One region of the Planococcus sp. MB-3u-03 genome, then DNA from elsewhere that is predicted to be linked to it. Evidence: riboswitches for the same ligand, from Rfam matches in the RefSeq annotation. Region 1 holds a riboswitch; each other region holds the start of a gene.

What was found. Region 1 has a riboswitch for thiamine pyrophosphate ahead of CW734_RS10150 (YkoF family thiamine/hydroxymethylpyrimidine-binding protein). Riboswitches for the same ligand answer to the same signal wherever they lie in the genome.
Region 2: another riboswitch for thiamine pyrophosphate. It lies ahead of CW734_RS09630 (ABC transporter substrate-binding protein); the one in region 1 lies ahead of CW734_RS10150 (YkoF family thiamine/hydroxymethylpyrimidine-binding protein).
Region 3: another riboswitch for thiamine pyrophosphate. It lies ahead of thiT (energy-coupled thiamine transporter ThiT); the one in region 1 lies ahead of CW734_RS10150 (YkoF family thiamine/hydroxymethylpyrimidine-binding protein).

Annotation. Positions count from the first base shown of each region.
Region 1 is NZ_CP025135.1:1,765,573-1,767,839, forward strand. It holds gene CW734_RS10140 (protein adenylyltransferase SelO) at 1-779, shown strand, start outside; gene CW734_RS10145 (hypothetical protein) at 843-1,055, opposite strand; TPP riboswitch at 1,238-1,342, shown strand; gene CW734_RS10150 (YkoF family thiamine/hydroxymethylpyrimidine-binding protein) at 1,423-2,028, shown strand; gene CW734_RS10155 (ECF transporter S component) at 2,021-2,267, shown strand, end outside.
Region 2 is NZ_CP025135.1:1,665,131-1,667,397, reverse strand. It holds gene CW734_RS09635 (thiamine-binding protein) at 1-81, opposite strand, end outside; gene CW734_RS09630 (ABC transporter substrate-binding protein) at 81-1,088, opposite strand; TPP riboswitch at 1,216-1,326, opposite strand; gene CW734_RS09625 (putative quinol monooxygenase) at 1,423-1,719, opposite strand; gene CW734_RS09620 (MarR family winged helix-turn-helix transcriptional regulator) at 1,751-2,179, opposite strand.
Region 3 is NZ_CP025135.1:1,007,645-1,009,911, reverse strand. It holds gene map (type I methionyl aminopeptidase) at 1-432, opposite strand, end outside; gene thiT (energy-coupled thiamine transporter ThiT) at 593-1,168, opposite strand; TPP riboswitch at 1,266-1,365, opposite strand; gene CW734_RS06215 (M20 family metallopeptidase) at 1,505-2,267, shown strand, end outside.

The DNA.
Region 1 (2,267 bases):
CGCAGCGGCAAGCTCCACTCATCGCGAAATGGCAGCTCGCCGGTTTTGTCCATGGCGTCATGAACACGGACAATATGGCGATCAGCGGCGAAACGATCGACTATGGCCCGTGCGCTTTTCTGGACCGCTATGATGAATCCGCGGTCTTCAGCTCGATTGATGCTGGCGGCCGTTATGCTTATCGCAACCAGCCGCTCATCGGCGGATGGAATTTAGCGCGTTTTGCAGAGTCTCTGTTTCCTCTTTTAGATGAGATTCCGGAAAAACAGGCCTTGTCGTCTCTCCAAGGAGCGCTCGAGGAATATGTAAATTCGCAAAAGCAATTATATTTGGCAGGCATGCGCGAAAAACTCGGCTTGTTTACAGAAACGCCAGAAGATGAACAATTGATCGATGCGTTGCTGGAATTGATGCAGGAAAAGCAAGCGGATTATACCAATACATTCCGTTCCTTGACCTTCGAAGCAGTTGAAGAGCCCCAACTGGCAAACGACCCGGCTTTTAAAGCCTGGCACAACCGCTATAAAGCCCGCCAGCAACAAGAAGGCCGCCCAGCACAAGAAATTCTGGAATTGATGAAAAGCCGGAATCCGGCTGTTATCCCGCGCAACCACCGCGTGGAAGCGGCACTGGAAGCGGCAGCGCAAGGCGATTATGAAGTGATGGAAAAGCTTTTGGATATCCTTCGAAATCCATATGCCCATTCCGAAGAACAGCAGCCGTATACGGCGCCTCCACCGCCTTCGACGCCTCCATACCAGACCTATTGCGGAACATGAACCAAAAAAATCCCCTGCCTCTTTATCGGCAGGGGATTTTCTCTATTGTGCTTGTCGATTCGATCACTGTCCGTCTGTGACTTCAGAGACACTGACCATTTTGACTTCGTCCATCTTGAATTGGTAATACGTATCGTTGTCGCCGATAAATTCGCGGAAATCATCCGCATCCAAACCGCTGACCGCTTGTTTCGGGGTATCGGCTTCGACGGTGCTGACCGCTTCGACGCCTGCGCCGAAATGATAAACGACGCGGAATTTTTTTGTTGATGCCATAATAATTGGATTCCTCCTCAAATGCTTGTCTGCTTTAGGTTTACCCGATTTTTTAGGGAGTATTCACCTCAGCCATCATTTTCTCATTCTCGATGAAAATAGTAGAATCCCTTTACTTGGGAAAGTATTTGACTTACACTTTAGCCATCGGGAAAACCCGACACTCAAAACCGCATACCGTTTTTCTGCACTGGGGGTGCATATTTTGCTGAGATGAGAGCTTTCGCTCCGATCCCTTATGACTCGATCAGGTTAGGACCTGCGTGAGGAAGTGCGGTGACTTTCCGACATGACTACGAAATATGGAATAGTGGCTGCATCTTCACGGATGCGGCTTTTTTGTGCATATTTTTAGGAGGGATTCCATATGGAACCATATTCATGCGGCACCAGCCCGATCGTCGGATTTCGCTTTTCCTTGCATCCGATGAGCGGCAATTTCATCAACATCATCAAAGGCGCGTTAAAGGACATCGACACGTCCAATGTGTGGATGCAGACCGATGATGTCTCCACCGTCATCCGGGGCAAACAACAGCATGTCTTCAATGTCGCGAAGGCGCTCACGCTGCATGCAGCGAAGACGAAGGAACATATCGCCCTGTCCGGCACCTTTTCAGCTGGATGTCCAGGAGATACCGCGGGCGATGCGTATTTGGACGCCCCGGATGAACCGGCAAACCAAGACGACAGCAAGCAATACGTTTCATCCCAATTCGCACTTTACCCGATGAACAATCCCGATTATATGAAAGTTATCTACCGCGAAGTGGAACGTGCAAAAGAGTTCGGGGTATGGAACGATTCCATGCATTATGCTAGCGGCATCCACGGGGATATCCATAAGGTCTTTTCTTTTTACGAAACGAGCTTTTCCAGCGCGCGCTCCGCTAAACACCCCCATCTCGTGATGACCCTATCCATGAGCATCAACAGTCCTTCACACAAAACAGGCGGTGAGGATCATGCTTAAGGAATGGAAGCTGAAAGAAATTGTCCTTATGTCATTATTTGGCGTCGTGTTCGGCATTGTCTATTTGCTGTTTTTACATATCGGCAACTTATGGGCAGGCGTCATCGGGCCGCTTGCCTATGAATGGATGTTCGGCATCTGGTTTATTGTGTCCATCATTTCGATGTACATCATCAGAAAGCCCGGTGCCGCTTTTTTGCCAGAAACCTTGGCCGCTGCTATCGAAGTGATGCTTGGCA
Region 2 (2,267 bases), 100 kb from region 1:
CGCTTTGTCCACATACGGAATAACGTCTTCCCCGTTTTTGGTTTTCGGGATGATTTGAATACTTAATAGTGCATTGCCCATCAGTTTTCCTCCTCCGGTAAAAATTCATTGGTGTATGCCTGCTCGACGTCCAGTTCCTCATCCAGCAACCCGTTGCCGAACATCCAAGCTGCATAATCCGCCCACACTTGCTCTTGTTGTTCGCCGAATTTCGCGGCATCGTCCTGATATTTCGGCGACAGCCATTTCTGGCTCGCATTCACCAGTTCCGGGTCCAAATCTGGTACCGCTTCGATCAAGATCTCAGCTGCTTGTTCCGGCTCATCGATGGCGAATTCATAGCCTTGCGACACTGCTTTGGTGAATGCACGAACGGTTTCCGGATTTTCTGCAATCAAGTTTTCATTGGTCATCAGAATCGGGGTGTAATAATCCAGTTTGTCCGAGTAGTCCGTCAAATACTGCATGTTCAATTCATCGCCGCGCAGTTCGGCTTCAATTCCCGTCCAGCCGTAATAGATCCACGCAAAATCAATGTCGCGTTCGACCGCTGTGAAAAAGTCGCTATTGCCGATATTGACGATGTCGACTTTTCCCACATCGGCATCGTCTTGTTCCATGATGGACCCAAGCACTGCTTTTTCGACCGGCGCGCCCCATCCGCCGTAAGTTTTCCCTTCATAATCACTCGGCGATTCGATGCCTTTGTCTTTAGGTGATGCAAATCCGGACGTGTTGTGCTGGATGAGCGCCGCGATCGAGACGATCGGGATTCCCTGGACTCTCGCTTCCGTCAAGCTTTCCTGTGCCCCGATGCCGAATTCCGCCTGGTTGGAGGCGACCAATTGATTGGCGCCCGCTTCACCCGGCAAGATGATTTCGACATCGAGCCCTTGCTCTTCAAAATAGCCCTTTTCCTGCGCCACATACAATCCGGTGTGGTTGGTATTTGGCGTCCAATCCAACACCATCGTCACTTCTTGTAATCCCTGTTGTTCATTCGCCACATCGCTGCCCGGATTTTCCGCTTCGTCTGTACATGCCGCCAGCAGCAATACCGGCGCAATGGCAATCGTCCATTTTTTCATCTTGTTTCCCCCTCTGAATGAATTCATAAAAGATGATTTCAGGAGCTGATTCAGGGGACATATCCAATTGCGGATACAAAAAAGCGCCCAAGGTTATAGAAACCTTGGGCGCATATCATCGCAGAATAGACCGATTTGAATATGTTCCCTCCGCTGGTATTAGCCAGTTCAGGTTCCAAGGGTCAATATCTCACGGATATTCTCTCAATCGGCAACACCGATTCCCCACATGTGTTTTATGAAATTAGCATTTGTCTTTCAAGGTCTATCTTGTCACAGTTCACCGAGATGTTCAAGCACTGTCTGGCATCTCATTTGAACAAACAAGTTTTTCTTACATTGGGACAGCTTCACCGCTATAGACTTTGAGTTCCATCGGCGCGCTCATGAATCCGGCTGCTTTTTTCGAAAATGCCGTGAAATGCTCGCTCGCGTTATGGGCTTCGATTGCTTGCGCATCTTTCCATACTTCGACCATCGTGTAATGGCCGTCCTGCTCGACCGATTTCATCAAATCGTATTGTACATTGCCTGGTTCTTGACGCGATGCTTCAATAAGAGTTTTGCCTTCATCTAAAAACGCTTGTTCTTGGTCAGGTTTTACTTGCAAATGTGCGTGGATAATCATCATATGTTTTCGCCATCCTTTAATTTATATTTTTTTAATAATCAACGATATTGTCTTGCATACGTTGTAGCATATCGCTTAGCGCATCCACTTCCTCAGACGTGAAATCGTGGAGCATTTGCTTAACGAAGCCCATATTTTCTTTCCGGTATTCGATGATGCGCTCGCGGCCTTCATCGGTCAGGCTGACAAAAATCACGCGGTTGTCCTCTGGATTTCTGCGCTTCGTGACCATTCCGCTCGCTTCTAGCTGTTTCAAATGACGCGTAATCGCGGCGCCGTCGATATTGACCAATTTTTGAAGCGTCGATTGATTGATTTCATCCACCTTATACAGTTGGGACAATAATTCATAGCGTGACGCACTGATACCTGTGCAGCGCTCGAACTTTGGGCTGATCTGATTGGTCAGGCCCTTAAACTGGTGCAGCATTTGTTCCTGCTTTGAAAATGAACACGGCATAGAAAGACCTCCTAAATAATCGATGAAGTCAATTGATAGCTGTGCCCACTATTCATTGACCAGTCAAATATAATACATAAATACCGAA
Region 3 (2,267 bases), 760 kb from region 1:
CTGGTTCAGCTTGGCACCCGCTTTCACTTTCATCATGGCGCGTTCGAATGCGGATTCCGCCGCTTGGCAAAGCTTTTCTTTCGCTTCGTGCCCTTCTCCGACCACGAATGAAATTCCAGTGTCCGCAAAATAATCACCGTATGATCCGGACACGTCGATATTAACGATGTCTCCGTCATTTATGACGCGCTTTCCTGGAATCCCGTGCGCCACTTCTTCGTTGACGCTGATGCATGTATAACCGGGGAAATCGTATTCTGATTTCGGAGCAGAGACCCCGCCCCATTCTTTGAACAGGCGGCCGCCCAATTCATCGAGTTCTTTCGTCGTGATGCCGGGCTTCACGGCCGCTTTCATCGTTTCGCGGATTTCTGCCACCATCTGTCCGGCTTTTTTCAAACCTTCAATATCTTTTTCATTAGTCGCTATCATACTGACCCTTCTTTCAAACTATTCTATTTGAGCATTATAACATAGAATAAGCCGCTCTCGCCTCTCATACCTTTCGGGAAATTCCCATAAATAACCAATGAAGAGCGTTCATTATTTTCTTTATCCATCAAAAAAACCGCCTATCACTAGGCGGTTTTAATCATGAATCGGGCTGCGTCAAACGCGGCGCTGTAATGAACAGCAACGAGCAAACGATGGCCGCGACAATTGCGACCGGAATCATATAGGTGGCGTTGTAGACGGCTGAATAGATGAAGACATTGCCATCAGCAAACATGCCGAAGAACAGGATCCCCGTAATGACGTGGATCACATAACGGAGAAATGAACCAATCAAGACACCGAGTGCGACCATGACAATGATTTTCCCGGTCTTTTTCGCCTCCACGGCTTCCAAGTAGCGGCCCCGCATCATTCCGGCCAAACCGACGACGCCATATGCCAGCAAATAATCCAAAATGACTTGCATGACGACAAAGCCGAACGACAGCGGCGCAACCGAGATGAAACCAGTGACAATCTGCAGCAAGCCGACCAGAAGACCCGTGACGACACCGGCTGCGACGCCCCTCCGGAATGCCATCAGCACGATCGGAATCATGACCAAGCTGACCGATCCCCCTTGCGGCATGCGAAAGGCGATAAAATCCAATACAAAGCCGAGAGCTGCAAAAATCGCAATTTCGACCATTAACAATACACGTTTATTTCTCATTCAAACTGCCTCCTTTTGGATTTGCACATCACCAGAAGGGCCGTTTTTAAAAACCATATAAAAAACGGCGCCAGGACAGATCCTGGCGCCGCTTGGGCCGGTTTTCCATCCACATCCCTGCGCAAGCATTAACTTGCAGGTTCGAAGGGTAAGAACTTAATCGTTCACTCTCAGCCAAAGCTCCCCTTGTGGTGCATACAATTATTCCGCTATTATGTGTATTGTACACAACGTAAGTTTGGCTTGCAAGGCCGTTTCAGCCAAACGGATTAGGGTAGTTAGAAAATAGCAAACTTTGTGGAAGGTGGTGGAGGCAGTTTAAAAACTGCCGGATCAATGATTGATTTATTGAAGGATTTGATCAAAATCGAAAGCGATACGAAAGAAGGGGCGAATGAAGCGCTGATGTTCTGCTCTGCCTGGCTCAAGGCGAAAGGCGAAGAAGTCGAAGTACACGATAATGACGGCTACCTCATGCTGACAGCAGCTAAAGGGCAAGGTGCCGAAAAGATCATCTGGAACGGCCATGTCGACGTCGTGCCGGGACATAAAGAGCAATTCTCCCCAATCGAAGAAGGCGACAAACTGTATGGCCGCGGGTCGGCCGACATGAAAGCCGGGGTCGCGGCGATGATGCAGGCATTTGTTGACCTCGATGCTTCCGCCTTGCCGCGCGAAGTGCACCTGCATATCGTCACAGACGAAGAAATTGGCGGGCGCAATACATCGAAATGGCTGGTCGATCAAGGTCATTACGGCGATTTCGTCATTTGCGGCGAGCCGACCCATTTGAAGATCGGCTTACAATCAAAAGGCATACTAAGAATGGATTTGACATTCAAAGGCAAACCGGCACACGGTTCGCGCCCATGGGAAGGCATCAACGCCATCGAATCGGCGATGAAATTCCATGCCGGCATGAAAGATTTGCCGTTCCGTAAAGAATCGACGGAATACTATGAGCAGCCTTCCGTCAACTTGCCGATCATCAATGCCGGCGACCGTTATAATGTCGTACCGGAAATCTGCAAGATGTCCTACGATATCCGCTTCATGCCCGGGCAAGACAAAGACGAGATCGTCCGCCAGATGGAACAGC